DNA from 4 places in the Brachybacterium saurashtrense genome. Region 3 is predicted to be linked to each of the others. Evidence: riboswitches for the same ligand, from Rfam matches in the RefSeq annotation. Region 3 holds a riboswitch; each other region holds the start of a gene.
The links. Region 3 has a riboswitch for thiamine pyrophosphate ahead of thiC (phosphomethylpyrimidine synthase ThiC). Riboswitches for the same ligand answer to the same signal wherever they lie in the genome.

Region 1 (7,372 bases), 1.1 Mb from region 3:
CTCGATGTGGTCGCACTCGGAGGCCCAGGAGCTGGGCCGGGCGCAACCGGGCACGGCGCACTGGGCGTGGCGCAGTCGGAGGTGCTCGAGCATCGCGGGTGTGGGCGTGTACCGCTCCGCCGGGAGCGGCAGGAAGGCGCCGCTGGAAGCGTCGGTGAGCACGCGGTACCAGTCGTCGGCGGTGCCGGCGAGCGAGCGGGCCAGGGTGGCGGGTAGCGGCGTGGCCCCGTCGAGCATAGCGGGCTCGTCGGAGGCGCCGAGCAGGGTGAGCGCGGGGACGGTGACGTTCAGCCGGAACCGCTCGGCGGGGACGGAGACGCCGTCCAGGTCCAGTTCGGCACCGTCCATCAGCTGGTAGCGCAGGCGGGACAGCGGCAGCGCGCGGCCGGTCTCCCGCGCGATGCCGTCGGGATCGTGGGGGATCTCGGTGCCGTCGCGCAGGGCGGCGCGCTGCTCGGCCTGGATGGCGCGGGCGGAATCGTCGAGCCGCTTCCACCGGGCGAGGACATCCGGGATCGGGCCGGTGATGCTGAGGGTGCCGGTGCCTGGTTCCGGCCCGGGCAGCAGCTGGACGGAGCGTTCCAGCGCGACCACGGGATCCGGTGTTCTCTCACGATCGCGCAGATGGTCGACCAGCGCCCGCAGAAGGGTGAAGAATCGCTCCGGGGAGATGTCCATCGACCAGGTGGAGAGGATCATGTCGAGATCGCGGCGAGAACTGTCGGAGAGGTTCCGCGAGGCTTTCATGAGGCGTTGGAACCACGGCCCAGGCATGATCCCCTCCTCGAGGCGAGCAATGGCACGAGGGAAGAGGTGCACGGCCTGGTAGGCGTCTCGCAGACGCCACGAAGCGGCACTGCGCGTCACCCGGAGTGCGAGCGCCGCCCGGAGGGTGTCCACCTCGTCCATCTCGGCGACCTCCTCGTACTCGCCCTCGTGCGCGTGGAGCTCGGCGAGGGCGCGGTACTCCTCGGCGAGGTGGCGCCCGGCGGCCCACTGCGCATCCCAGACACGTTGCACAGCGGTGCTGAGCTGGGGGTCCTCCTCGCTCCTGCCGCGGCACAGAAGGGCGTCCCGCGTGAGCTCCCGCTGTGCGCGGACGTGGCGCAGTCGCTCGGGGAGCGCGGCGAGCAGCGCCGCCTCGTCGGGGCGCTCGTCGGGACTCTCGCCGGCCCACTTGCTGGGCTCCTCATCGAACTTCTCGCCGTCATCGCGTTCCAGATCCATCCCTTCCACCCCCTTTTGCCGCTCGTCCCGTGCAGTGCGGATCGCCCCTGCGGTGCTTCTCCTATCTGCCTCTCATCGTATTGGCGACCACCGACAGACAAAAGACTCTCCCTCCGATTGTGGATACCTGGCGAGCGCCTCGCGTGGCATTGTGGAAAACCAGTTCGGCATATCCCCAGAACACACGCGCCGCGCCACACAGGAACCGCTTCTCCTCCCCATCGCCAGATATCCACAATTCTCGGTGCGGTCGCCGTGTGCGAGATCGCGGGCCGCGGGCCGGCTCCCGCCGACGGACGCCTCACCGGGCACCCCGCCGCCGTGACCTACACTCGGCGGCGGACACGGGGTGCGCCGAGCGCGCTGAGATCACACCCGTGGAACCTGATCTAGTTCGTACTAGCGAAGGGATGTCCGCATGAGTTCGGATCCTTGCACCCAGTTCCCGCCTGCCCCCGCCCCGTCGGCCGCCGGCCCCGCGCCCCGAGGCGCCGCCTCCCTCCCCCGCGTGCTCTCCATCGCGGGCACGGATCCCACCGGCGGCGCCGGCACCGCGGCGGACCTGAAGTCGATCGTCGCGGCCGGCGGCTACGCGATGAGCGTGGTGACCTCGGTGGTCGCGCAGAACACCCACGGGGTGCGCGCGATCCACGTCCCGCCGCGGCAGACTCTCGCCGCGCAGCTCGAGGCGGTCTCCGACGATGTGCAGCTGGAGGCGGTGAAGACCGGCATGCTCGGCACCGTCGAGGTGATCGAGACGGTCTCCGCCTGGGTGCAGGCGCACCCGCCACAGGTGCTGGTGGTGGACCCGGTGATGGTGGCCAGCAGCGGCGACCGCCTGCTGGAGCCGGAGGCGGAGCAGGCGATGCTCCGCTTCTGCGAGCTCGCCACGGTGGTCACCCCGAACATCGACGAGCTCGGCGTGCTCACCGGCTCCCCGCGGGCGCGCACCGAGGCCGAGGCGTTCGCGCAGGCCCGGCGCTGGGCCGCCCGCACCCAGGTGGCCGTGGTGGTGAAGACCGGCCACCTCGAGGCCGAGGAGGTCGCCAACACCTGGATCGCCCCGGACGGCACGGAGCACCGGGTGCGCTCGCGACGCGTGGAGACCACCAGCACCCACGGCACCGGCTGCTCGCTCTCCTCCGCGCTGGCCACCCGGCTGGGCGCCGGCCACTCCCTCGCCGCGGCGCTGACCTGGGCGACCGGCTGGCTGCACGAGGCCGTGGAGCACGGGGCGGCGCTGCAGGTGGGCAGCGGGCACGGCCCGGTCGACCACGGGCATCAGGGGCGGCGGCTCGCGGCGGCGGGCTCGGCCGCGCCCTGGCTCACGGACGATGCGGTGCCGCAGCGCTGGGAGCACCCGGCACAGCTCGCGGCGGCCGACGGGGACGCCGTGCGCGGCACCGTCGTGCCCGCGGTGGTACCGCCTGCCGGGCCGTGGACGGAGGCGCTGTGGGCGGCGGGCTCGCCGCTCGCGGCCGAGATCTCCCGCTCCGGGTTCGTGCGCGCGCTGATCGACGGCAGCCTCCCCGAGCAGCAGTTCTCCTTCTACCTCGCGCAGGACGCCCACTACCTGCTGCGTTACTCCCGTGCGCTGGCGGCGCTCGGCGAGTCCTCGACCGACGCCGACGCCCGCGCGTTCTGGGCCGCGTCCGCGCAGGAGTGCCTCACCGTGGAGATGGCGCTGCACCATGACTGGCTGGCCAGCCGGCCGCACGCGGCGCAAGTGCCGGTGGGCCCGGTGACCAGCGCCTACACCGACTTCCTGCTGGCCCGGGCGCTGGGCTCCCCCACCGTGGTGGGGGCGGCCGCGGCGCTGCCGTGCTTCTGGCTGTACGCCCAGGTGGGCGCGGATCTCGACGAGGTCGCGCCCACGCATCCCTACGCCGCCTGGCTGGAGACGTACCGCGATCCCGGCTTTGTGGAGGGGGTGGCGGGGGCGCTGGCCGTGGTCGAGGCGGAGCTCGCCGCCGCCGATCCCGCCGAGCGCGCCGAGGCCGCCCGCGACTTCCTGCTGGCCTGCCGGCACGAGCTGGAGTTCTTCGAGCAGGCCCGACGGGTCGAGGTCGGGACGGCCGACGGGGCGGGCGCCGGCGGGGCGGGCGCCGACGGGGCGGGCGCCGACGGGGCAGGCGCCGGCGCCGATGCGGCCGACGGGCCGTCTGCCGACGAGCCCGCGACGACCGCCGCGCCGACGGTCGGTGCCGCCCGATGAGCGCCGCACGGACCTCCGCCACCCCCGCCGCCTCCGGCACGCCCGGCACGCCTGCCCCCTCCGCCGCGCCCACCGGCACCGCCGCGCTGCCGCCGGAGGGCCGGGCCGCGCTGCGCGCCGGGGTGGTGGGCAACCTGGTCGACAACATCCACGTGTTCCTGCCGGTCACGGCGCTGGCACCGGCGATGCTGGTGCTCGCCGGGCCGGGCGCGGCGGCATCCACCGGCGCGCTGATCATCATCGCGATGCTGATGGGTCGGCCCGTCGGCGGCGTGGTGTTCGGCCGCATCTCGGACCGGCTGGGCCGCACCCGCACCACCCGGATCGCGATCGGCGGCACCGCCCTGTGCGCGGCCGCGATCGCGGCGGTGCCCTCGCACGAGGTGCTGGGCGCGGGCACGGTCGCGCTGATCCTGCTGCTGCGCTTCCTGGGCGGGATCTTCGTGGCCGGCGAGTACTCGGCCGCGATCCCGCTGGCGATGGAGTGGTCCGCGCCGCGCCGACGCGGGCTGATGAGCGGGCTGATCCTGTCGATGGCGCCGTGGGCGCAGGCGCTGGTCGCCTTCTCCGTGGCGGTGCTGCTGGCGGTGCTGGGGCCCGAGCAGTATGCGCTGTGGGGCTGGCGGGCGCTGTTCGCGGCCGGGGCGCTGCTCTCGCTGGGCATGCTCGTGTACTACCGGCGCCAGGTCACCGATGCGCCGCTGTTCCACCGCCGCGCCGGGGCCGACGGGGACCCTGCGGCAGCCGACGGCGACGCCACAGCACCTGCCCCCGCACCCGCACCCGCACCCGCACCCGCACCAAACCTGCGCAGCCTGCTCACCGGCGCCTGGTCGCGGGCGTTCTGGCAGGTCTTCGTGATGATGACCGGCCTGTGGCTGCTCACCTACTCCACCGTGCTGCTGCTCCCGGAGCGTCTGGCCGCCGATTCGGCACTGCCCGCCCTCGCGGTGCCGGTGGTGATGGGCATCGCCTCGGTGGCGCAGGCGCTGGTGATGGCCCTGGCCGGGCACCTCTCCACGCTCACCGGGCGGCGGCGCCTGTTCCTGCTGTGGGGCGCGGCCGCGGCGGTGCTGGGCCCGGTGCTGTGGTGGAGCGCAGTCGCGGCGCCCACCGTGGCGGTCGCCGCGGCCTGCGCCGCGCTGCTGCAGGTGGTGACCGTCTCCGCCTACGGGCCGGTCTCCGCCTACCTCTCGGAGCGCTTCCCCACCGCGCTGCGCTCCACGGGCTACGGCGCGGGATACAGCCTCTCCCTGGTGCTGCCGGCGCTGTACCCGTTCTACGTGCCGGTGCTCGAACCGCTGCTGGGCCGGCACGGCACCGTGCTGACGATGGTGGTGCTCGGCGGCGTGCTGGTGATGGTGGGCGCGGCGGCCGGTCCGCGGCTGCGCCCCCGCGAGCTGGACGCCGATCTCGACGCGGTCGCGGAGGGCCACACCCGATGACCCCCACCACCCCGCAGGACCGCCCCTCGCCCGATCCGGACCTCGCCGAGGTGGCACCGGTGCTGGCGGCGGTGCGCGCGCAGGCGCCGCTGGTGCACTGCCTCACCGCGACGGTGTCGATGGCGCTGGTGGCGGACGGTCTGCTGGCCGCGGGCGCCCGCCCGATGATGACCGAGACCGCGGCGGAGGCGCCGGTGCTGACCACCGTGGCGGACGCCCTCTCGATCAACCTCGGCACCCTCAGCACCGACGGGATGGACGGCATCCCCGCCACGGTCGAGGTGGCCGTGCGCGAGGGCCGGCCCTGGGTGCTGGACCCCACCGCGGTGGGGATCGCGCCCGTGCGCACCCCGCTGGCCCGGTCCCTGCTGACGCAGCGTCCGACGGTGGTGCGCGGCAACGCCTCCGAGCTGCTGGTGCTGGCCGGCTCCGGGGCCGGGGGGCGCGGCGCCGACGCGACCGACCCGGCCGAGGCCGCCGCGGACGCGGCCCGTGCCGTGGCCGCGCGCACCGGCGGGGCGGTCGCCGTCTCCGGGGCGGTGGACGTGGTGTGCGATGCGCGGCGCAGCCGACGGGTGGACCGCGGTGCGGCGCTGCTGACGCGCGTGACCGGCACGGGCTGCCTGCTGGGGGCGCTCACCGCGGCGTGCACCGCCGTGTGCGAGGACCCCGTCGAGGCGGCGCTCGCGGCCACGGTGTGGCTGGACGTGGCCGGGGAGCTCGCCGCCGGGCGCGCGGCCGGGCCGGGCAGCTTCCGCATGCACCTGCTGGACGCGCTCGACGAGGTGGGACGAGAGGTGGAGCGATGACCGCACGACGAGACGACCTGGATCTGCGCTGCTACCTGGTCACCTCCGGCACCTCGCGCCGCACGGTCGAGGTCGCCGCGGCCGCCGCCGCGGCCGGCGCGGGGGTGGTGCAGGTGCGGGCGAAGGACGCCTCCACCGCCGCGCTGCTGGAGCTGGTGCTCGCCGTCGCCGACGCGGTGGAGCGGGCGCGGCCCGCCACCACAGTCCTGGTGGACGACCGGGCCGACGTCGCCGCCGCGGCCCGGGCCCGCGGCGCGGCCGTGCACGGCGTCCACCTCGGCCAGGACGACCTGCCCGTCGCCGACGCCCGCGCCCTGCTGGGCGAGGACGCGCTGATCGGCCTCACCACCGGCACCGCGGAGCTGGTGCGCGCGGCCGCGCCGCTGACGCCCCTGCTCGACTACCTGGGCGCCGGGCCGTTCCGCCTCACCCCCACCAAGGACTCCGGCCGGCCGCCGCTGGGCGCGGAGGGGTACCGGGAGCTGACCGCCGCGACCACGCTGCCGATCGTCGCGATCGGGGACGTCACCCCGGCGGACGTCCCGGGCCTCGCCGCCGCGGGCGTGGCCGGGGTCGCGCTGGTGCGCGCGGTGATGGACGCCGCGGATCCCGCCGGCGTGGTGCGGGAGGTGCTGGACGGGGTCGGCGAGCGCTGACGCCCTCCCAGGTCAGGGCCGCAGGTACGGATCCGCCCAAGCGCTGATGATGCGGGCGGCGCGATCGGCCTGCCCCTCGGCGGTGAGGAAGTGATCGGCGCCCTCGAGGGCGATGAAGCTGCGCGGGTGCAGGGCGGCGCGGAAGATCTCGGCGGCGTCGTCCACGTCCACCGTGCTGTCGGTGGGCGAGTGCATCACCAGCAGCGGTCGGCCCATCGTGCGCACCCGGGCGATCAGCTCGGCGCCGCGCACGTCCTCCACGAAGTCCCGCTTCAGCGTGAGCTCCCGGCCGCCGATCGGCCACGAGGCGGTGCCGTCCTCCAGCACGCGGTCCACCACGGAGTCGTAGTGGCGCTCGATGTTCGCCGGCTCCGACGGGGCGCCGATCGTCACCACCGCGGTGACGCTCGGGATCCGCCGGGCGGCGACGATCGCGGCCGCGCCGCCCCAGGAGTGGCCGATGAGCAGCTGCGGCGGGGTGCCGCGCTCGGCGAGGGCCTCCGCGGCGCGCACGGTGTCCTCCACCTTCACGGTGAAGGAGCCGTCGCCCCATTCGCCGTCCGAGTCGCCGAGGCCCAGGCAGTCGAAGCGCAGCATGCCGATGCCCTCCGCGGCGAGTCCGCGGGCGATCCGGAACGTGGCCGGGGAGTCCTTGCCCAGGGTGAAGCCGTGCACGATCAGGCCCCATCCGCGGGTGGGGCCCTCGGTGGTCTCGAGCACGCCCGCGAGCTCGGGCCCGCGGGAGCTGGCGAATCGCACGGCGTCGGTCATGGCGGGCACCTCGTCATCGTCCGTCGGCGTCGTCGTCCTTCGGCCGGCGGGACGCCGCCGGGCGGGGACCCCTGCACGCTAGCACCGCCCGATGCGCGGGGCGTCGGGCGCCGGGTGCCGCGGGCCGGGTGTCCGGTGCCGCGGGCCGGGTGTCCGGGGCCGCGGGCCGCGGACTCAACTGCCTGCTGACGAACCACCGACCGGCGATTCGTGGTTCGTCAGCCGGCTGTTGTGCGGCCGGCGGCTCCG
Region 2 (7,372 bases), 770 kb from region 3:
CCACCCTGCTGTCGCAGCGGGTGGGCGCCCGCTCCACAGTGCTGATGCGTCTGCTCGACGTCGCGGGCACCGTGATGTTCCAGGTGGGCGCGACGGTGCTGGTGATCCTCTCGCCCGTGCTGGTGATCGGCACGGCGGTGCTCTCGATCGGCATCGGCCTGTCCACGCTGGTGCTGCACCGCCGCCCGCCGGCCGACCGCGCCCGCAGCCCCTGGGCCTACGCCCCCGTGGGCCTGGGCCTGCTTGCCCTGGTGCTCGCCGTGCTCGGCATGCTCGCCCTGTGACCTCGCCGGCCCCCGCACCCGCGGCGCCGCGCACCCCGCCGCCCCGCTGACCCGCACACCCCGCTGACCCCGTACCGCACACCCCGCAGGAGCCGATGATGTCCGCTGCCCCCACGCCCGCCACCCGCCGCTCCGGCCTGTCCCTCGATCAGGTCGACGACGCCACCCGGATCCAGGACGACCTGTTCGGCCACGTCAACGGACGCTGGCTGCGCGAGCACGAGATGCCCGCGGACCGGTCCAGCGACGGGGCCTTCCACGCCCTGCGCGACCTCTCCGAGGAGCGGGTGCGGGAGATCGTCGAGGAGGCCGCGGACGACGCCGCCGCCCGCGACCTGCAGGGCACCGAGGTGCCGCGGACCGACCATGCCCGCGTGGGCGCGCTCTACCGGATGTTCATGGACACCGAGGCGATCGAGGCCGCCGGCATGGGAGTGCTCGAGGACCTGCTGGCCACGATCGCCGGCACCGAGGACCTCCCCGGCGTGGTGCGCACCATGGCCGCCCCGGACTCGGGCGCCTCCGCGCTGCTCTCCTACGTGTGGACCGATGACAAGGACTCCAGCAGCTACCAGGTGAAGATCCACCAGGGCGGCCTGGGCCTGCCCGACGAGTCCTACTACCGCGAGGACCGCTACGCCGAGATCCGCGAGGCCTACACCGCGCACCTGGCGGCCCTGGCCCGCCTGGCCGGGCTGCCCGGACGCGCCGGACTGCTCGACGGGGACGCCGAGGCGCTGGCCGCGGCGGTGAGGGACTTCGAGACCCGCCTGGCCGCCTGCCACGTGGACGTGGTGCGGGTGCGGGACCGGGAGAAGTCCTACAACCCGTTGGACGCCGAGGCCCGCCGCGCGCTCGCCCCCGCCTTCCCCTGGGACGCCTACATCGAGGGCACCGGCGCGCCGGCCGCCGCCTTCGAGGTGGTCTCGGTGGGTCAGCCCGAGTTCGTCGAGGCGGCGGCGGAGCTCCTGGCCGGCGAGGACCTGGCGGTGCTGCGCACCTGGCTGAGCCTGCACGCCGTCTCCGCCTACGCCCCCTACGGCCCTGCAGCCCTGGTGGAGGAGGACTTCGCCTTCACCGGCCGCACCCTCTCCGGCGCCGAGGAGCTGCGCGAGCGCTGGAAGCGCGGCGTCGCCTTCGTCGAGGGCGCGGTGGGCTTCGCCGTGGGCCGGGAGTACGTGGCCCGGCACTTCCCCGCCGCCCACAAGGAGCGCATGCTCGCGCTGGTGGACGCGCTGATGGACGCCTACCGCGACTCCATCGAGCAGCTCGACTGGATGACCCCGGCCACCCGCGAGAAGGCGCTCGCGAAGCTCGCCCGGTTCACCCCGAAGATCGGCTACCCGGAGCGGTGGCGGGACTACGACGGCCTGGAGATCGTGCCCGGGGACCTGGTCGCCACCGCGCGGGCGTCCCGCCGCTTCGAGGCAGCCTTCGAGTTCGCGAAGGTGGGCGGGCCGATCGACGAGACCGAGTGGCACATGACCCCGCAGACGGTCAACGCGTACTACAACCCCGGTCGCAACGAGATCGTGTTCCCCGCCGCGATCCTGCAGCCGCCCTTCTTCGACGCCGAGGCGGACGACGCCGTGAACTTCGGCGGGATCGGCGCGGTGATCGGCCACGAGGTGGGCCACGGCTTCGACGATCAGGGCTCGAAGTACGACGGCGAGGGCAACCTCGTCTCCTGGTGGACCTCCGAGGACCGCGAGGCCTTCGACGCCCGCGCCGCGCGCCTGATCACCCAGTACTCGGAGCTCTCCCCCCGCGAGCTCGACGACGACCACCGCGTCAACGGCGCGCTCACCATCGGCGAGAACATCGGCGACCTGGGCGGGCTCTCCATCGCGGTGAAGGCGTACCTGGGCAGCCGCGACGCCGAGGAGGTGGAGGCCGAGATCGACGGCTTCACCGGCCTGCAGCGGGTGTTCTGGTCCTGGGCCACCGTGTGGCGGGGCCGCAACCGCACCCAGGAGGCGATCCGCCGCCTCGCCGTGGATCCCCACGCCCCGATGGAGTTCCGCTGCAACACCGTCGCCGGCCACCTGGAGGAGTTCCACACCGCCTTCGACGTGCGCGAGGGAGACGGCATGTACCGCGCACCCGAGGAGCGGGTGGCGATCTGGTGAGGCCCGAGCCGCCGTTCTACGTGGGCCGCACCCGCGCCTCCTCCATCGGCTGGACCCGGATCGGGATCACCCTGGCGGCCGGGGCGGTGCTCGTGGTGCTGATGGCGCAGCGCTCCACGCCGCTGGGAGCGCTGCTGGTCGCGGCGCTGTTCGGGGCGCTGGCGCTGTGGACCTGGATGGGGCAGAGCACCCGCTTCGTCGTCGACGAGCACGGGGTCACCGTGAGCCTGGGCGGGTTCCTGCCCCGCCGGCCCTGGCCGCTGGAGGACTTCCGCACCGTGCAGCTGCGAGAGCTGCCGCAGTCCCGGGTGGGCGTGACGCTGGGCGGCTACGGCTGGCGGCGCGGCCGGGCCAGCACCCCGCAGCCGTCCGAGCTCACCCCCGTGGGCGACAGGAAGATCTACACCGTCGACGCCCTGCAGCGGCCGTACCGGATGCTCGTGACCCGCCCCGGCACCATGGTGGAGATGATGGGACGCGGGGAGACCTGCTACATCCTCTCCCCCGAGGACCCGCAGGCGACCGCCGAGGCGATCGACCAGGCGCTGCGCGCCCGGCGGTGACCCGTCCCCCGCTCCGCCGCGGCGCCGGGACCGCGGCGGAGCGGGTAGACTGAGGGTTCGTCATCCGCTGACAGGGGAGCACCACCAGGGTGCTGAGAGTGCGCGCAGCGCAGACCCTCGAACCTGATCCGGTTCACACCGGCGTAGGGAGTCGGGATTTCCGCGGCAGGCCGTCGGCGTGCCGTGCCCCTTCCGGTTGGAAGGAGAAGTGATGACTCGATTCCGCACCGTGGACCTGCTGGTCACCGTGCTCATCGGCGCCGCCTTCGGCGTCGCGTTCCTCGGCTACGGCCAGCTCTACACCCTCATCAGCCCGCTCACCGCCGCGTTCAAGCCCGCCGAGGGTCTGCTGGCGGGGATCTGGTTCCTGCCCGCGATGCTGGCGGCGCTGATCGTGCGCAAGCCCGGCGCCGCGCTGCTGGCGGAGATGATCGCCGCCGTGCTGGAGATGCTGCTGGGCGGCCAGTGGGGCTGGGGCACGGTGGTCTCGGGCCTGCTGCAGGGCGGCGGCGTGGAGCTCGCCTTCCTCCTCACCCGCTACCGCCGCTACACCCTGCCGGTCGCGATCCTCGGCGGCGTGCTCGCCGCGGGGCTCGAATGGGTGTGGGAGCGGTTCGCCTACTACCCGGAGATGAGCGGCCTGTACGCCGGCGCGATGCTCGGCTTCTTCCTGCTCTCCGGCGCGGTGCTGTGCGGGGTGCTGGGCTGGGTCGCGGCCCGGGCCCTCACCGCCACCGGCGCGGTCGACTCCCTGGCCGCGGGCCGGGAACGCGCCCGCGCCGCCCAGGCCTGACCGGGCGGTCCCCGATCGCCCCCGCCGCCGCCCCTCCCGCGACCGCCCTGCACCTGGACGGTCTGCGCTGGCGACCGCTGACCCGCCGGGAGCCGACCATCGCCGGGCTCGATCTCGAGATCCCCGCCGGTCAGCGGGTGCTGCTCGCGGGCGCGAGCGGCAGCGGGAAGTCGACGGTGCTGCGCGCCCTCGCCGGTCTCCTCGACCCGGAGGACGGCGAGGGCACGGCGCTGCGGGAGCCGCCGGAACGGGCCGGGGAGGCCGGGCTCCTGCTGCAGAACCCCGCCCACGCGATGGTCGCGGCGACCACGCACCGCGAGGCCTGCTTCGGCCCCGAGAACGCGGCCCTGCCCCGGCCCGAGATCCACGAGCGCGCCGCGGCCGCCCTGGCGGCGGCGAAGGTGGGGGTGGCGCCGTCGCGCCCGCCGCTCGACGCTTCCGGCGGCCAGCAGCAGCGGATCGCCCTGGCCGGCACGCTCGCCCTGGACCCCTCGCTGCTGCTGCTCGACGAGCCCACCAGCATGCTCGACGAGGAGACCGCGGAGCAGGTGCGCGAGGCGATCCTCGCCGCCGCCCGCGACGCCACGCTCGTGCTCGCGGAGCACCGGCTGGGACCGTGGCTGGAGCACATGGACCGCCTGGTGGTGCTCGGACCGCAGGCGCGGGTGCTGGCCGACGGCCCGCCCGCCGCGGTGCTCGCGGCGCACCCGGACCTGCTGCGCGAGGCGGGGGTGCTCGCGGCCGACGGGCACGCGGCCGACGGGCACGCGCCCGACGAGCAGGCGACCGACGGACCGGTGCCCGACGAGCAGGCGGCCGACGGGAAGGTGCCCGACGCACCGGACGGCGAGGTCATCGCCGCGCTCCGCCAGGTCACCGTGCCGTCCCGCGGGCTCACCACCCCGCTGGACCTCGCCCTGCACGTCGGCCGTCTCACCGCGCTGACCGGCCCGTCCGGTGCGGGGAAGACCACCGTGCTGCGCACCCTCCTGGGCGCCGCCGAGGCCGCGAGCGGCACCGTGGACCGGCCCGCGCCGGAGAGGATCGCGGCCGTCCCCCAGAACCCCGAGCACTCCTTCGTCGCCGCCACCGTGCGTGCCGAGGTCACCGCCTCCCCCTGGGCCGAGGACCCGGACCTCGCCGAGGAGCTGCTGCACCGCGCCGGCCTCGCCCACCTCGCCGACGTCCACCCCCACCGCCTCTCCGGCGGGGAGCAGCGCCGCCTGGCGATCGCCGCCGCCCTCGCCCAGGCCCCGGACCTGCTGGTGCTGGACGAGCCCACGGTGGGCCTCGACGCCCACCGCCGGGACGAGGTGGGCGCCCTGCTCGCGGAGGCGACCTCCCGCGGCGCGGCGGTGCTGGTCGCCACGCACGATGCGGAGCTCATCGCACGCGCCGACCACCACTGCCGGCTGCCGGCGCCCCCGAGCACGACTCCCCCGCCCCCGCCGCGGCGCCGCGTCCCGGCCGACGCGCTGAACCCGCTCACCCTCAGCCTCCTCGGGATCCTCGCCGCCATCGGCTCCTTCGCCGTGCAGACCTGGCAGGGCGGGCTGCTGGCCCTGCTGCCCACCGTGCTGCTGGCCCCGCTCGCCGTGCGCACGCCGCGCGGGGCCGCGCTGCGCCTGCTGCCGGTCCTGCTCTCCGCGGCAGGGCTGGCCTGGACCACCGCACTGCTCGGCGAGGCGCCGGCACTCTCCGGGGAGGCCTGGCTGCTGGGCCTGAAGGAGGCGGCGCGGATCACCGCCTTCGTCGCCCCGGGGGTGCTGGCGCTGGCGAGCGTGGAGGCGACCGCGCTGGGCGACGCGCTGGGACAGCGGCTGCGGCTGCCGGCCCGTCCCGTCGTCGCCTCGGTAGTGGCCCTGGTGCGGGTGGGACATCTGGGCCGGCAGTGGGACACCATCGTCGAGACCCGCAGCCGCCGCGGCCTGGGCGGGGTCCGCTCCCCGCGCCTGCTGGCCGGCGCCACCCTCGCCCTGCTCGTGGACACGCTGCGCGGCGCCGAGCAGCAGGCCCTCGCGATGGACGCCCGCGGCTTCGCCGCGGCAGACCGCCGCACCTGGGCGGAGCCCAGCCCGCTGGGCCGGGCAGACCTGCTGGGCGCGGTGCTCGCGGTGGGATTCCTGGTGTGGCCTGCACTGGCCGAGCTGCTGGTGGGGTGATCGCCCGTCCCCCCCCGTCGTACCCTGAGGGCATGACCGCGCAGAACCCGCCTCAGCCCGACGAACCCGCCGGCCCCGCCGCCGCCGAGGACGAGGCGGTGCTCGCCCTCGCCCATGCGCTGCTGGACGCCGCCCGCGCCGGGGATGGCGCCACGCTCCTGGGCGCCGTGGACCGGGGCGCGCCGGTGGATCTGCGCGACGCCTCCGGCAACTCCCCGCTGATGCTCGCCGCCTACCACGGCCACGCCGAGCTGGTGGCCGCGCTCGCCGGGCGCGGCGCGGACGTGGACCTGCTCAACGACCGCGGGCAGAGCCCCCTGGCGGGCGCGGCCTTCAAGGGCTACACCGAGGTGGCGGAGGCGCTGCTGGAGGCCGGGGCGGATCCGGAGCGCGGCACCCCCAGCGCCCGGGAGACCGCCGCCTACTTCGACCGCGCGGAGATCACCGCGCTGATGGAGGCTCCTCGCGCCTGAGCTGGCGCGGCGGGGCGGCGTACGCCCGCGCGGTTCACGCCCTCGCGGGGACGCTCACGCCCGCGCGGGGTGTTCACGCCCGCACGGCGGGGCGGCGCACCATCGCGACGTGCTCGATGCCCGCCTCGAGGAACACGCCGCCCACGGTCTCGAACCCCATCGAGGCGTACCACTGCTCGAGATGGGCCTGGGCATCGAGGTGCACCTCGGCCTGCGGGGACACCTCGGCGATCCGTGCCAGCGCCGCCTCCATCAGAGCGCGGCCCAGGCCGCCGCCGCGGTGCGCGGAGTGCACGGCCACCCGCCCGATCCGCACCACGTCCCCGTCGTGGAGGATCCGCAGGTGCGCGATGGGGGCGCTGTCCAGGCCGGCGCGGGCGGCGAGGGGCCCGGGCTGCGAGAACCACAGCAGCTCCGTGGAGGCGTCCAGCTCCCGGCCGTCGAGATCCGCGTCGGTCGCGCCCTGTTCGAGGGTGAACACGTCCTGTCGCAGCATCGCCAGCAGGTACACGGTGCGGGGGTCGATCTCGGTCAGGTGGGCGTGGTGCAGCGCGGGCATGCGCGGCAGTCTACGGGCCCACCATCCGGGACACGGCCTCCCGCCAGTGCCCGGCCATCGCCGGCCCGCCGTGTCCCTCCTCCTCGACCACGATCAGCTCGCTGCCCGGCCAGGCACCGTGCAGCTCCCAGGCCGTGAGGGCGGGGCCGGAGACGTCGCGCCGGCCGTGGATCAGCACGCCCGGAATCCCGGCCAGGCGCGCCATGCCGCCGAGCAGCCCGCTGCCGGGCGCGGCGCCCCAGGGCACCGCCCAGTCCGCGACGAACCCGTCGTGCGCCCAGTAGTGGGTGACCAGCCGTGCGAAGCCGCGCTCGTACTCCCCCACCACCTGCTGCGCCGGCACGGCGTGGGTCTGTGCGGGGCCGCCCGCACCGATCCCGATGTGGGCGTCCTCCCAGCTCATCCAGGC
Region 3 (7,372 bases):
CCCGGCACATGAGGAAGGTGCCGCCGGCGTTCACGTCGAGGCAGCGCCGCCAGGTCTCCCAGTCGGTCTCGAGCACCGTGGAGTCCGCGACGATCCCGGCGTTGTTGACCAGCACGTCGATCCGGCCGTGGCGGGCCACCACCTGCGCCACCGCGGCGTCGACGGAGTCGGGGTCGGTCACGTCGCACACCACCGGCAGGATCGCGGTCCCGTCGGCGGCATCCGGCGCCCCGCCCGCCCCGTCGGTCGCCTCCTCGGTCGCCGTCGCGGCGTCCTCGTGGGCGAGGTCCAGCGCGGCGACGTGCGCACCCTCGGCGGCGAAGCGCCGCGCGATCACCGCGCCGATCCCGCGCCCCGCCCCGGTCACCACGACCACCCTGTCCCGCAGATCCAGTTCCATCGCTCGTTCCTCTCCTCGCGGCGGGCGTGCCGCACACCGACCGTTCCTAATAGTCATACTATTGGTGGGCAGACGTCCTGTCACCGACACCCTGGCCGGCCCGTGGGGCCGCGCCGCGAGGAGGACCGCGATGAGCACCACCACACAGCGCACGGTGTGGATCACCGGCGCGGGCAGCGGGATGGGCCGCGCCACCGCCCTGCAGGCGGCGCGTGCGGGCTGGGCCGTGGCGCTGAGCGGCCGTCGGCCCGCGCCGCTGGAGCAGCTCGCCGCCGAGATCCGCGAGGAGGGCGGCACGGCCCTGGCCCTCCCGCTGGACGTGCAGGACCGGGCGGCGGTGCGGGAGACGGCCGCGCAGGTCGCGGAGCGGCTCGGCGGGATCGACGCGCTCGTCCTGGCCGCCGGGCTGAACGCCCCGCAGCGTCGCTGGGACGATCAGGACCTCGCGCAGTTCGACGCCATCCTCGCCACCAACCTCACCGCCGTGGCCAACGCGATCGACGCCGCCCTCCCCCGCCTGCGCGAGCGCGACGGGCAGGTGGTGGTGATCTCCTCCTATGCGGGCTGGTCCTTCCAGCCCGGCGCGGGGGTGGCCTACTCGGCGAGCAAGACGGCGCTCGGCTCGCTGGTGCGCACCCTGAACCAGCAGGAGGCCGCCCACGGCGTGCGCGCCTGCCACCTGTGCCCCGGAGACGTCGCCACCGACTTCCTCGACCAGCGACCCTCCGTCCCGGACGCCGAGGCCCGCGCCCGGATGCTGAGCGCCGAGGACATCGCCCGCACCGTCTGCTTCGTGCTGGACTCCCCCGGCCACGTGCGGATCGACGAGCTGGCGCTCTCCCCCGTCTCCCAGGCATGAGCACCGGCACGACCACCCCGCCGAGCGCCTTCGACCGGGCGCTGGAGCAGCTCGGCGCCGCGATCGTCGCCGGTCAGCTGCCTGCCGGGCACACCGACACCGTGGACGGCTTCATCGCCCGCACGGGCGCGTCCCGCAGCGTGGTGCGGGAGGTGACGCGGGTGCTCGGCGCGCTGGGGATGCTCAGCGCCGGGCGCCGGGTGGGGCTGCGGATCCGCCCTCCGGCCGAGTGGGACCTGCTGGATCCGCGGGTGATCCGCTGGCGGCTCGAGGGGCCGCAGCCGGCCCGTCAGCTGGCAGAGCTGCGGGCGCTGCGCCACGCGATCGAGCCCGCCGCCGCGGCGGCCGCCGCCCGCGCCGTGCGCGAGGAGCAGGCCGGGACCGCAGCGCTGGAGCGTGCGGCGGCGGCGATGGTCGAGGCGGCCGACGGACCCGAGCACGGCGCCTTCCATGCCGCGGACCGCGCCTTCCATGCCGCCGTGCTGGACCTCTCCGGCAACGCGATGCTGCAGCGTCTGCGCGAGGTGATCGAGGAGGGGCTGCGCCACCGCGCCCTCGTGGAGCGCGGCGCCCGGGTGCCGGATGGTCACGACCTGTCCCTGCACCGCGAGGTCGCCGCCGCGATCCGTGCCGGCGACGAGGAGCGCGCCGCGGCGCGGATGCGGGAGATCATCGAACGCCTCGCCGGCGAGAACGGCTGAGGGCCCGGACCTCACCCTCGAGGTGACGGGCCACGGCGACACGCAGCCCGCGGCGAGCGGAGGCGCCGACGATCCCTCGGCCCTCGCGGCGGACCGTCGCGTGGAGCTGCGGTTCGGGGACTGAGGCGAACTCTGCTACGGTCGTCCGCGATCCCTCGGGTGCCCGTCGCAACGGGCTGAGATCGAACTGACGCGGTTCGAGCACCGACTGAACCTGCCCGGGTCATGCCGGCGAAGGAAGAAGGAGAGCGACGCCTGTGTCCGCACGCCCTGAGAACTACCCCACCCATTCCCTCGGCCACCTCGAGGACCCCGCCCACGGCATCCGGGTGCCCGTCACCCGCATCGCCCAGGACCCCTCCCCCGACGGCACCGCGAACCCTCCCCTGGAGGTGTATCGCACGGCCGGTCCGGGCTGCGTGCCCGAGGAGGGCCTGGCGCCGGTGCGCGAGGACTGGGTGCTGGGCCGCGGGGACGTGGAACGCTACCCGGGCCGCGGCCGCACCCTGGCCGACGACGGCCGCTCCGCGGTGCGGCGCGGCGAGGCCAGCGCCGAATGGCGGGGCGCCCGACGGGATCCGCTGCGCGCGCTCCCAGGCCGTCGCGTCACCCAGATGCACTATGCGCGCCGCGGCGAGATCACCCCGGAGATGCGCTACGTCGCGCTGCGGGAGGGATGCGACGTGGAGCTGGTGCGCAGCGAGGTCGCCGCCGGCCGCGCCATCATCCCCGCGAACGTGAACCATCCCGAGGCCGAGCCGATGATCATCGGCCGCGCCTTCCTGGTGAAGGTCAACGCCAACATCGGCAACTCCGCGGTGACCTCCTCGATCGCGGAGGAGGTCTCCAAGCTGGAGTGGGCCACCCGCTGGGGTGCGGACACCGTCATGGACCTCTCCACCGGGGAGGACATCCACACCACCCGCGAGTGGATCCTGCGCAACGCGCCGGTGCCCATCGGCACCGTCCCGATCTACCAGGCGCTCGAGAAGGTGGGCGGCGACGCGAACGCGCTGACCTGGGAGATCTTCCGGGACACGGTGATCGAGCAGTGCGAGCAGGGCGTGGACTACATGACCGTCCACGCCGGGGTGCTGCTGCGCTACGTGCCGCTCACGGCGGAGCGGGTCACCGGGATCGTCTCCCGCGGCGGCTCGATCCTGGCCGGCTGGTGCCTCGCCCATCATCGCGAGAACTTCCTCTACGAGCACTTCGACGAGCTGTGCGAGATCTTCGCCCGCTACGACGTCTCCTTCTCGCTCGGGGACGGGCTGCGGCCCGGCAGCCTCGCCGATGCGAACGACGCCGCGCAGTTCGCCGAGCTCGACACGCTCGCGGAGCTGACCCGCCGGGCGTGGGAGCACGACGTGCAGGTGATGGTCGAGGGGCCCGGGCACGTGCCGCTGCACCTGGTGCACGAGAACGTGGAGCGCCAGCAGGAGCTGTGCGACGGGGCGCCGTTCTACACCCTGGGCCCGCTGGTCACGGACATCGCCCCGGCCTACGACCACATCACCTCCGCCATCGGCGCCACCGAGATCGCCCGCCACGGCACCGCGATGCTCTGCTACGTCACCCCGAAGGAGCACCTGGGGCTGCCGGACCGCGACGACGTGAAGACCGGCGTGATCACCTACAAGATCGCCGCGCACGCCGCCGATGTGGCCAAGGGGCACCCCGCCGCGCGCGATCGCGACGACGCCCTGTCGAAGGCCCGCTTCGAGTTCCGCTGGCGGGACCAGTTCGGGCTCTCGCTGGATCCGCAGCTGGCCGAGGAGTACCACGACCAGACCCTGCCCGCCGAGCCGGCGAAGACCGCGCACTTCTGCTCGATGTGCGGGCCGAAGTTCTGCTCGATGCGGATCTCCCAGGACATCCGCGACGCCTACGGCGACGCCGCCGCGCAGGAGCGCATCGCCCAGGAGGGGATGGCGGCGAAGTCCCGGGAGTTCCTCGCCCAGGGCGGGACGGTGTACCTGCCGGACCCGGTGCGGGCACCGGGCGGGGGCGGCGCCGCGGGCTGAGCGCGGCGGGGCCGTGTCCGGCACCGGTCGCCCCGGGTCAGCGCCCGCGCACCCTGTAGCGCCTCGCCAGCCGCCGCATCGCCGCCCCGCTCAACACCGTGGTCAGCACGCACAGTATCAGCAGGCAACCCAGCCAGACCCACGCGCTGGGCTCCCACAGCGGATCCTCGCCCACCAGGGAGATGGCCGTGATGTCAGAGGTCGCTCCCATCGCCGCGAATCCCCAGCGCGACGGGGACAGCCAGGCGAGCTGTTCGAGCACGGCTCGATCTGCGACAGGGAACAACCCGCCGCTGAGAACCAGCTGCATCGTCACCAGCACCACCATCACCGGCAAGGTCTGCTCCCCGGAGCCCACGAGGGAGGAGACCAGCAGACCCATCGCTGCGCTGGTCAGGGCACACAGCCACAGCGCGAGCACGAGCTCTCCTGCTGGCCACAGGAGGATTCCGCTGTCGGGCCCGTCCCGGAACAGCAGCACCACGGGCACCAGCATCACTGTCTGGGCGAGGGTGAGCATTCCCAGCACACTGAGCTTGGCGAGGACGTAGGCGACCGGTGAGAGCCCGATAGCCCGCTCGCGCACGAAGATCGCGCGCTCGGTCACCAGGTCACGGATGCTCGCGGAGAGTCCCAGGAACACCGCACCGAGGGTGAGCACGATCAGGATCTGATTGGGCTGCCCCGAGGGCAGCTCGCCAGGTCCGGGTGGGCCAGGCCCTGCTCTCCCGGGATCACCAGCACGAGAGCCGCGAGGATGAGGGGCATGGCCACCACGAAGCCGGCGAGCGCGCGGTCGGCCCAGAGGATCCGCAGTTGGCGTCGCCCCTCCACGGAGGCCTGCCGCCGCAGCGACGGCGAGCGGGGATCCTCACCCAGCTCGGTGCGTGTGCTGGCCATTCGGCCGATCGGTGTGCGCACATCGCGCACATAGCCGGCCGAGGCACGGAACCGCGAGACCGTTCCCTCCGGATCGGTTTTGGTCGCGGCGACGACGTCACCGAAGGTCTGGGCGCCGAAGTGGGGACGCGCGTCGTCCGGATCCCCGAAGAAGGAGACCTTCCCACCGGGGGCCAGGATGAGCAGGCGGTCGCACAGATCCAAGCCCTCCGGCGAATGGGTGACCACCAGGACGGTCCGTCCGTCGTCGGCCAGTCGGCGGAGGGTCTCCATCACCTCGGCGACGAGATCAAGGTCGAGACCCGAAGTGGGTTCGTCGAGGACCAGCAGAGAGGGGCGGGTGAGCAGTTCGATCGCCACCGAGACACGCTTGTGCTGCCCGCCGGAGAGGGAGCTGATACGGGTGTGCTGGTGCTCGGTGAGGCCGAGCTCCTCGAGCACCTCGCTCACGCGTCGTTCCCTGTCGGCGCTCGGGACCTCGGGATCGAACCGGAGCTCGGCGGCATACCCGAGTGCCTGCCGCGCCGTGAGGTGGTGGTGGACGACGTCATCCTGAGGCACCACGCCTATGCTGCCGCGGAGGCTTTCCAGATGCTGGGAGAGGTCACGCGCGTCGTAAAGGACCTGCCCGGACGTTGCAGGCTGGGCTGCGGTCAGCGCATTCAGCAGGGTGGTCTTCGCTACGATACCCCCTATATTTTCTCGCATTGAATCCTGCTTTGAACAAGTATTCATCCGTGCACATCCGACCATCCGGAGCTCCCCGTGAAAGCGCGTAGCATCTCTGACGCCTCGACGGCTCGACACGGCTTCCCTCCCCGTTCTCGCCGACCTAGAAACATCACCACGGACACGGGACTCGTGAGCCGGACGCTCAACACTCAGAGACTGCGACCTCGGGATCACGCTCTGAATCCGCCCTGCCAGAGTGCCGAACGAGGCGGGGCAGGCCTTGCGTCGAGCCCGATAGGGTGAGCTCATCGCCGGCATGCGCGGCCATGAAGCACGAAGGGAGCGGGCTCCGATGACACGCGTCGCTTGGGCACGATATGAGGGCAACGACGTCGAGGCTGTCGTCGCGATGCTCATCAACCGGGAACGGCCAAACTCTGTGCGGATCACACCCTCAAGAGGCGATGGCGGGGTCGACATCCTCGACAGAGGCGCGGCCGCGAACGGCGGGGATGTCGTCTACCAGGTCAAGCGCTACACGGGGCCGCTCTCAACGACTCAACAGAACAACGTTGAGGAGTCGTGGACTCGGCTGCAAACCGACCCTCGGTGGGCCACTCTCAACGTCGAGGAATGGCATCTAGTCACGCCCTGGGATCCGACGCCGGAAGCTGACGCTTGGCTACAAGGCCTCGACGACAGAGGGCGCACTGTAACGTGGAACGGCCTGGCATACGTCGAGGCCCTCACGGCAAAGTACCCGGAAGTCATCGATTACTACCTGGATGGCGGCAAGAGCCGCATCGAGCAGGCCTACCAAGCAGTCGTTGCCCTGCTCGCTCCCGCCGACGCAGGTCAGAAGCTGGACGTCCCCACCGTTTCATCCCGGTTGGCGACAGCGCTCACGGTCCTCGACGGAGATCCCCACTACCGGTACGAACTCCGGCTTGGAGAGGGAGAGCTGCCGGGCCTGGTCAAACGGCCGAACCTGATGATGACGTGGATTCAATCCGACGGGCAGGGAAGGAAGTGGCAGGCCGTCGACGTCATCGCTCGATGTGCAGCCTCGGCCACGGAGCGTCCGATTGTCATCTCCGGGGCCGTGAGCGCGGAAGGCGGTTCCGATCTGGCGACGGCTCTTCAAGACTTCTTCGATTACGGCGCACCGTTTGCGGTACCGGCTGGCGCATTTGCAGGCAGTATCGACGCGCCCGGCGGTCTCGGCGGCCCCTTGACGAACGCGGCGATGCAAGTCCTTCCGGTTGACGACGAGGTGGGAGCTGACCCAGACCTCATCCTCGCAACCCGCTCCGCCGAGGGTGTGCCTATCGCCGAGACCGAGGTGACCCGGATTGCGCGAAGCGAAGGCACGAAAGGCCTCCGGGTGGTTCTGCAGCAGAAGAACCACGTCTTCACCATCGAGGACCGCTACACGGCGTCGGAGAGCGGAAAACGAGAGTTCCGGTTCGGCGACTACTCGAACCAGCCCGCGTCGGACGTAAAAACTGCTTTGGCCTTCATCACGTCAACGTCACACCCGAACACCGTCTACGTGCGACGGAAAGGCGCCCCTCCCCTGAGCGCGACCGTCGACCCGAACTGGAATATCGACTTCCCCGATGAGATACGCGAGGTCCTCAACGGCGTCGCAGCTCCGGTTGACGCGCTGGCACGGCTGCAACAGCACACAGGCACCATCGTCCGAGTTCCAGACCTGACCGAGACCACCTTCGCTCAGGTTGCAGAGTGGCGGCGCGCGGCCACGATCCTCGAGGGGAAAGTGGTCATAGCTGCTTATCCCAAGGGCCACGCCCTG
Region 4 (7,372 bases), 1.6 Mb from region 3:
TGGCCGTCCTGGTTCTTCAGCGGGATCCGGATCACCTGGTCGGCCTGGTAGTCGGCGGTCCAGGCGGTGCGCACGTTCTCCACCCGCAGCGGCTGGTCGCGGCAGATGAACGCGCGGTGCGCGTTCTTGATCATCGCGCCGGGCAGCAGGTGCGTCTCGCACAGCACCTGGAAGCCGTTGCAGATGCCCAGCACCGGCATGCCGCCCTGCGCGGCGTCGACCACCTTCTCCATGACCGGCGCGAAGCGGCTGATCGCCCCGGCCCGCAGGTAGTCGCCGTAGGAGAAGCCGCCGGGCAGCACCACCGCGTCGACGCCGTGCAGATCGTCGTCGCCGTGCCACAGCGCCACCGGCTCGGCGCCGCCGAGCCGCACCGCGCGCAGCGCGTCCCGGTCGTCGAGCGTGCCCGGGAAGGTCACCACACCGATCCGCATCAGGCCTGCGCCTTCCCCTCGGCCGCGTCCTCGACGTCGATCGCGACGACGTCCTCGATCACCGGGTTGGACAGCAGGGTCTCCGCCGCCTCGCGGAGGGAGGCGAGCACCGTCTCGGTGACCTCGCCCTCGACCTCGAGCTCGAACCGCTTGCCCTGGCGCACCGAGGCGATGCCCTCGAAGCCGAGGCGGGGGAGCGCGGCGGCGACGGCCTTGCCCTGCGGGTCGAGGATCTCCGGCTTGGGCATGACGTGGACCACGACTCGTGGCATGGGGGCTCTCCTGGGGACGGGGGACGCGGGATGCGGTCCTGACGGGTGAGGACGACGCCCCCATGCTACCGAGCCGCGGCCGTGCGGCGCGGCCGCGCCCACCGCGGGCCTGGGCACCGGGCCGCCCACGGCGATAGGTTCGGAGGGACACCGTCGCGCACTCCCGGGAGGTCCCGATGAAGATCCGCCACCTCGTCCACTCCTGCCTGCTGGTGGAGACCGCCGGCAGGCGCCTGCTCATCGACCCGGGAAGCTTCAGCGGCGAGGCCGTGCGCGCCCTCGGCGGGGACGTGCTCGCCGGGATCGACGCCGTGCTGGTCACCCACCAGCACCCCGATCACCTCGACCGCGGCCTGCTCGACGAGGTGCGCGCACACGCCCCGGAGGCCGCGGTGATCGCCGAGCCGGAGACCGCCGCGCTGCTGGCCGAGGCCGCCGACGGCGCCGCCGCGATCCCCTCCGCGCACCTGATGCCGCTCGCCGCCGGGGACGTGCACGAGCTGCCCGCCGCCGCGGACGCACCGCCGGTGCGGATCGAGGCGGTCGGCGGCCGGCACGCGATCATCCACCCGGACATCCCCCGCGTGGGCAACTGCGGCCTGGTGCTCGCCGCCGGCGACGGGCCCCGACTGGGCATCACCGGGGACTCCCTCGAACCGGTCCCCGCCTTCCACGGCATCGACGCGCTCGCGGTCGCGGTCACCGCCCCCTGGTCGAAGATGGCCGAGACCATCGACTTCCTCCGCGCCGTCGGCCCGCGCCTCGCACTGCCGGTGCACGACGCGATCGTCAGCGACGCCGGCCGCCCGATCTACCTGCGGCAGTCGACGAACCTCGCCCCCGAGGGCACCGAGGTGCGGGACTGGCCCGAGGGCGGCGTCGTCGAGATCCCCGCCGACGGACTAGGCTGAGCGGCGTGCACGGGAGTCCGGTGAGCCGGGCTGAGAGGGAGTTCTCCAACTCCGACCGTAGAACCTGACCCGGATCATGCCGGCGCAGGAAGCTCCGCCAGGCGACCGTCGTCTCGCGTCCGTGCCCGCTGAGGAAGGCATGGACCCCGTGACACCCACCCCTGCCGGCACCCCTGCACCCCCGCTCCACCCCACCGCGCCCGCGGACCCCACCGCCACGCCACTCGGCTTCGGGGTGGGTGCGCGCGTCACCGCCGCCGTGATGTCCGAGGACTACGCCCGAGTGCTGGTGGACATCCTCTCCCGCCTCGACACCACCGGCCTGGTGCGCGAGACCGGTGACGTCTCCACCTACTTCGGCGGCCACGAGGTGCACCTGCAGCGCGTCCTCATCGACCTCGCCGAGGACCTCGCCCGCACCGAGCACCACGCCGCCCTCACCGTGACCCTGTCCCGCGGCTGCCCCGGCGAGGTGGCGTGCGCGCTGCCCGCAGGCGCCGGGCCGCGCGCCACCGAGGTGCCCGCCCCGCGCCGCACCGGCCGCTTCGCCTCCGCGGAGTGGTCGCTGTACCCGCTCGCCGATCAGGTCGCCGCCGACGGCACCGCCCCCGACCACATGCGCGACATCCACGCCGCCATCGACCACGCCCGGGAGCTCGGCACCTTCCGCGGCTCCGAGCACTTCGCGACCCGCCTCGAGGGGGACGTCGGCGAGGTGATCGCCACCGCCGTGGCGGGATGGCTGCTGGTGGGGCGCAGCGTCCAGCACGTCACCAGCCACCTCACGCTCTCCCTGAACAGCCCCTCCCACGAGGTGCGCGAGATCGAGGAGGGCACCCGATGAGCGACCTCCGACCCGCCCCCGACCGAGGCCCCGCCGGCGGCGCCCCCGCCCCGGCCCCCGCACCGCACACGGCCTCGCCCACGACGCGCCGCCCCCGACTGAGCCTGCGCGAGATCGTGCTGGTGGTGGTGCTGGGTGTGGTGTTCGGCTTCCTGTACTGGGTGTTCGTGCAGGCCTGGAACGGCCTCGCGATCGCGATGGGCCCCGCCGGGGACCTCGCTCAGCACGTCCTGTTCGGCTCCTGGCTGCTGGTGGCCCCCATCGCGCTGGCGATCCTGCGCCGCCCCGGCGTGGGGATCCTCGCCGAGCTGCTCGCCGCGGTGATCGAGGTGGTGTTCCTCGGCAGTCCCGTGGGGCCGCTCCTGGTGCTCTCGGCGGCGCTGCAGGGCCTGGGCAGCGAGATCCCCTTCGCGCTCACCCGCTACCGCCGCTTCGGCTGGGGCGTGTTCGCCGCCTCCGGCGCGCTCGGCGCGGGCCTGGTGTTCTTCTGGACCGCGTACCGGATGGGCTGGTACGGGCAGGATCTGCTCACCCTGCGACTGGGGATGCAGGTGGTCTCCGGGATCGTGCTGGGCGGACTGCTCGCGAAGGTGATCGTGCGGGCGCTGGAGCGCACCGGCGTGCTCGCGAACTTCGCCATCGGTGCCGCTGCGGCGCAGGAGGCCGCGGGGCCGGGCGCCGGTGACGGCACGGGGCACGGGGACGACGGGATTCCGCAGCGCCGTGTCCGCTGAGGCCCGCGCCCTGCCCGCGGCGGCCACCGGACGTGCGGCCGCCGGACGAGCGGTAGCCGGACGAGCGGCCGCCCCGTCCACCGGGCCCGTCCCTCCGCCCCTCGTCGAGGCGAGGGACCTCGAGGTGGTGCTGCCCTCGGGGGACGGCGTGGGGCCGTGGACGGGCACCGTCGCGCCCGGGGAGCAGGTGCTGGTGCTCGGCCCCAGCGGCAGCGGCAAGTCCACCCTGCTGCGCACCCTCGCCGGGGCCGTCCCCTCGCACCGCCGCGGCCGGGTCACCGGCTCGCTGCGGGTGGGCGGGATCGACCCGGTCGCCGAGGGGGTGCGTGCCACCGCCGAGGTGGTGGGCATGCTGGGCCAGGACCCGGCCGACGGGGTCTGCCTCCCGCAGGTCGCGGACGACGTCGCGCTGCCGCTCGAGAGCCGCTGCGTGCCGCCCGGGGAGATCGGCGCGCGGGTGCGCGCGGCCCTCGACCGCGCCGGGGTGGCCGCGCTCGCCGAGCGCAGCGCCGCGACGCTCTCCGGCGGCCAGCTGCAGCGGGCCGGTCTCGCCGCAGCGGCGGTGGCGCGCCCCCGGCTGCTGCTGCTCGACGAGCCCACCGCCATGCTGGACGCCGACGGCGTGCGCGCCGTGCGGGACGCGGTCGCCGCCGCCGTGGCCGACGGCGACGTGGCGGTGATGCTGGTCGAGCACCGGCTGGACGACTGGGCCGGGGAGCGGGGGATCGCTGCACTGCCGTCCCGCACCCTGGCGCTCGACGGCTCCGGGCGCGTGCTCGCCGACGGGCCGACGGCCCAGGTGCTCGCGCGTCACGGCGCCGCGCTGCGGGAGGCCGGGTGCTGGCTGCCCCGCGAGATCGAGGAGCGGCTCGACCAGGACGCCGCCTCCGCCGAGCCGGGTCCGACGCCGCCCGCCGCGCGGGTCCCTGCTCCCCGCGCCGCACCGCCGGGATCAGCGGTGCCCGTGACCGCACCGCCGGGCGACGGGACGAGCCTTCTCGCCGTGGCCGGGGCGGATCTCGGTCATGAGGGCCGCACGGTGCTGGCCGGCGTGGACCTCGAGGTGCGCGCGGGCCGGCTGCTGGCCGTGGTCGGCCGCAACGGCGCCGGGAAGTCCACGCTGCTCGGGGCGATGTCCCGTCTCGACGCCCCGCAGCGGGGCACCGTCGAGGGGGCCGCCGCCGCACTGGTCTTCCAGCGGCCGGAGGCGCAGTTCATCGCCGACACCGTGCAGGGGGAGCTCGAGGCCTCCGGCGCCACGAGCACACAGGCGACGGCGATGCTGGAGCGACTGGACCTCCTGGATCAGGCGCCGCAGAGCCCCTTCGCGCTCTCCGGCGGCCAGCAGCGCCGCCTCTCGCTCGCGGCGGTGCTGCTGGGCCGGCGACCGGTGCTGCTGGCCGACGAGCCCGGCTACGGCCTGGACCGGGCCGGGCAGGCCGCTGTCCTCGCCCTGCTGCGCGAGGCGGCCGATGCCGGACGCGGCGTGGTCATGACCACGCACGATCTGCACTCGGTGGCTGTCGCCGATGCGGTGGTGGTGATCGCCGACGGGCACCTGCACGGTCCGATGCCGCCCGCCGACCTGCAGCAGGACCGGGTGCTCATGCAGCGCGCCGGACTGCTCCCCGGCCCGGGACGGGGAACGGCGGGTCCCGAAGGGCCGGACCAGGGCGGGGCGGACGACGGGGGGAGAGCCGCCGCCACCGCGCCGACGACCCCGTCGGCCCGCGGCGTCACGCCGGCGACCTCGTCGGCCCGCGGCGCCGCGCCGGCGTCGACGGCGCATCCCTGGCTCGCTCGGCGCAGCCCCGCCGTGCTGCTGGGGCTGCTCACGGGCCTCAGCGTGGTGGGCATCGCGCTCACCGATCCGGTGCCGCTGCTGATCCTGTACCTGCTGCTGGGCGCGGGCGCGATGCTCGGCTGTCGCCTGGGCCCGCTCGCCCTGGCGCGTGCCCAGCTGCCCTTCGTGGTCTTCGCCGGCGGGGTGTTCGCGGTCAACGTGCTCAGCCGGCCCGGGCACGAGCCCTGGCCGGAGCTGCCGGTGCGAGTCACCGAGGAGGGCATCGTGCTGGGCACGGCGCTCGCGCTGCGGGTGCTGGTGATCGGCCTCGGTGCGGTGATCGTGCTGCGTGCCTCCGACCCGCGCCGCACGATGATCTCCCTGCAGCAGCACGCGCACCTGCCCGCCCGGTACGCCTATGCCCTGCTCGCCGGGCGCCGGCTGCTGGACGACCTGCCGCGGCGGTGGCGCACGATCACACGCGCCCACCGAGTGCGTCTGCCGCTCACCGCGCAGGGGGACGTGGCCGCCCTGCGGCCCCGCCACCTGCTGCGCTGTGCCTTCGCGCTGCTGGTGGACGCGGTGCGCAGCGCGGAGCGGATCGCCTTCGCGCTGGAGTCCCGCGGGCTCGGCGAGGGGCCGCGGACGGTGTGGCGACCGGTGCCGCTGGGTGCGGGGGACGCCGTGCTCGCCGCCGGAGTCGTGGCCACGGTGGTGCTGGTGCTGCTTCTGTCTTGAACCGTCGGTCCGGGCGCCGCAGGCCCGGGCGCGGTCGGCCCGGCCTCAGCCGGCTCGGGCCCCGTCGGCCCGGGCTCGGCCTGGCCGGGACCCAGCCGGCCGAGTCAGAAGCTCTCGCCGGTGAGGCGCTCGTAGGCCTCCACGTAGCGGGCGCGGGTCTGGGCGACGACCTCGTCCGGCAGCACCGGCGGCGGCAGGGCGGAGCCCTTCGACCAGCCGGAGGCGGCGGAGGTGAGCCAGTCCCGCACGAACTGCTTGTCCAGGCTGGGCGGGGTGCGGCCGGGCACGTGCTCGTCCGCGGACCAGAACCGGCTGGAATCGGGGGTGAGCACCTCGTCGCCGAGCATCAGCGTCCCGTCCACGCGGGAGCGGCCGAACTCGAGCTTGGTGTCCGCGAGGATGATGCCGCGCTCGGCCGCGATCCGCCGCGCCCGCTCGAACACCGCCAGGGTGAGGGATTCGAGCTGCGCGGTGAGCTCCTCGCCCAGCAGCTCCCGGGCCTGGGCCACGGTGATGTTCTCGTCGTGCTCGCCGGGTCCCGCCTTCGTGGACGGGGTGAAGATCGCCGGCTCCAGGCGGGAGGCCTCCACGAGACCCGCCGGCAGCACGTGCCCGCCCACGGACCCGCCGGCGCGGTAGTCGGCCAGGCCCGAGCCGGTGAGGTGCCCGCGGGCGATGCACTCCAGCGCCACCATGTCCAGGCCGCGGCAGCGCAGGGCGCGCCCTGCCACGGCCTCGGGCACGTCGTCACCGGAGAGCACGTGGTGGGGGACGATGTCCGCCAGCTGGTCGAACCAGAACAGGCTGATGCCCGTGAGCAGGCGGCCCTTGTCCGGGATGCCGGGCTGCAGGGAGTGGTCGTAGGCGCTGATGCGGTCGGTCGCGACCACCAGCACCTCCTCGGCCGACGAGGGCTCCACGCCCGCCGGGACGTACAGCTCCCGGACCTTGCCGGAGACCACGTGGTCCCAGCCCGGCAGCTGCGGGGCCTCGATCAGCGGTGCGGTGGCGGTGGTCACTGGTGCGCCTCCTCGGCGGCGGCCCGGGCGTCCGCGGCGGCGCGGCGGGCGATGTCGGTGCGATGCTGGCTGCCCTCGAGCACGATCTGCTCGGCGGCCTCGAGCGCTCGGGTGCGGGCCTGCTCGAGGTCCGTGCCGCGGGCCACCACGGACAGGACCCGGCCGCCGGCGCTCACCAGCGCCCCGTCCACCTCGGCGGTGCCGGCGTGGATCACGTGGGCGCCGCGCTCCTCGCACGCCTCGATCCCGGTGAGCGGATCGCCGGTGCGGGCGGAGGCCGGATAGCCGGCGGACGCCACCACCACGGTGACCACGGCGTCCTCGCTCCAGCGCAGCGCAGAGCCGTCGGACTTCTCGGCCAGCTCTCCGCGGGCCGCGGCCCGCAGCAGCGGCGCGAACGGGGTGTCGAGGCGCTCGAGCACCACCTGGGTCTCGGGATCGCCGAAGCGGGCATTGAACTCCACCACCCGCAGCCCGCGGGAGGTGAGGGCGAGGCCGCAGTAGAGGATGCCCACGAAGGGGATGCCACGGTCGGCGAGCTCGGCGATCGTGGGCCGTGCCACCGTCTCCACCACGTCCTCGACGAGGCCCTCGGGGGCCCAGGGGAGGGGGGAGTAGGCGCCCATGCCGCCCGTGT

Region 1: linked by a shared signal. The riboswitch ahead of DWV08_RS11425 (bifunctional hydroxymethylpyrimidine kinase/phosphomethylpyrimidine kinase) and the one ahead of thiC (phosphomethylpyrimidine synthase ThiC) in region 3 are both predicted to bind thiamine pyrophosphate.
Region 2: linked by a shared signal. The riboswitch ahead of DWV08_RS03140 (ECF transporter S component) and the one ahead of thiC (phosphomethylpyrimidine synthase ThiC) in region 3 are both predicted to bind thiamine pyrophosphate.
Region 4: linked by a shared signal. The riboswitch ahead of DWV08_RS17285 (YkoF family thiamine/hydroxymethylpyrimidine-binding protein) and the one ahead of thiC (phosphomethylpyrimidine synthase ThiC) in region 3 are both predicted to bind thiamine pyrophosphate.

The regions. Positions count from the first base shown of each region.
Region 1 is NZ_CP031356.1:2,502,279-2,509,650, forward strand. Features, by position in the region: gene DWV08_RS11420 (HNH endonuclease signature motif containing protein) at 1-1,227, opposite strand, end outside; TPP riboswitch at 1,563-1,655, shown strand; gene DWV08_RS11425 (bifunctional hydroxymethylpyrimidine kinase/phosphomethylpyrimidine kinase) at 1,646-3,442, shown strand; gene DWV08_RS11430 (MFS transporter) at 3,439-4,887, shown strand; gene thiM (hydroxyethylthiazole kinase) at 4,884-5,696, shown strand; gene DWV08_RS11440 (thiamine phosphate synthase) at 5,693-6,352, shown strand; gene DWV08_RS11445 (alpha/beta hydrolase) at 6,365-7,123, opposite strand.
Region 2 is NZ_CP031356.1:694,790-702,161, reverse strand. Features, by position in the region: gene DWV08_RS03155 (hypothetical protein) at 1-284, shown strand, start outside; gene DWV08_RS03150 (M13 family metallopeptidase) at 383-2,413, shown strand; gene DWV08_RS03145 (hypothetical protein) at 2,410-2,976, shown strand; TPP riboswitch at 3,039-3,143, shown strand; gene DWV08_RS03140 (ECF transporter S component) at 3,188-3,769, shown strand; gene DWV08_RS03135 (ATP-binding cassette domain-containing protein) at 3,766-5,931, shown strand; gene DWV08_RS03130 (ankyrin repeat domain-containing protein) at 5,964-6,404, shown strand; gene DWV08_RS03125 (GNAT family N-acetyltransferase) at 6,478-6,963, opposite strand; gene DWV08_RS03120 (alpha/beta fold hydrolase) at 6,974-7,372, opposite strand, start outside.
Region 3 is NZ_CP031356.1:3,643,343-3,650,714, reverse strand. Features, by position in the region: gene DWV08_RS16390 (SDR family NAD(P)-dependent oxidoreductase) at 1-400, opposite strand, end outside; gene DWV08_RS16385 (SDR family oxidoreductase) at 531-1,259, shown strand; gene DWV08_RS16380 (FadR/GntR family transcriptional regulator) at 1,256-1,960, shown strand; TPP riboswitch at 2,108-2,217, shown strand; gene thiC (phosphomethylpyrimidine synthase ThiC) at 2,218-3,984, shown strand; gene DWV08_RS16370 (ABC transporter permease) at 4,022-4,645, opposite strand; gene DWV08_RS16365 (ABC transporter ATP-binding protein) at 4,648-5,592, opposite strand; gene DWV08_RS16360 (restriction endonuclease) at 5,909-7,372, shown strand, end outside.
Region 4 is NZ_CP031356.1:2,006,399-2,013,770, reverse strand. Features, by position in the region: gene purQ (phosphoribosylformylglycinamidine synthase subunit PurQ) at 1-434, opposite strand, end outside; gene purS (phosphoribosylformylglycinamidine synthase subunit PurS) at 434-706, opposite strand; gene DWV08_RS09160 (MBL fold metallo-hydrolase) at 883-1,617, shown strand; TPP riboswitch at 1,617-1,725, shown strand; gene DWV08_RS17285 (YkoF family thiamine/hydroxymethylpyrimidine-binding protein) at 1,757-2,461, shown strand; gene DWV08_RS09150 (ECF transporter S component) at 2,458-3,195, shown strand; gene DWV08_RS09145 (ATP-binding cassette domain-containing protein) at 3,320-5,716, shown strand; gene DWV08_RS09140 (phosphoribosylaminoimidazolesuccinocarboxamide synthase) at 5,821-6,735, opposite strand; gene purD (phosphoribosylamine--glycine ligase) at 6,732-7,372, opposite strand, start outside.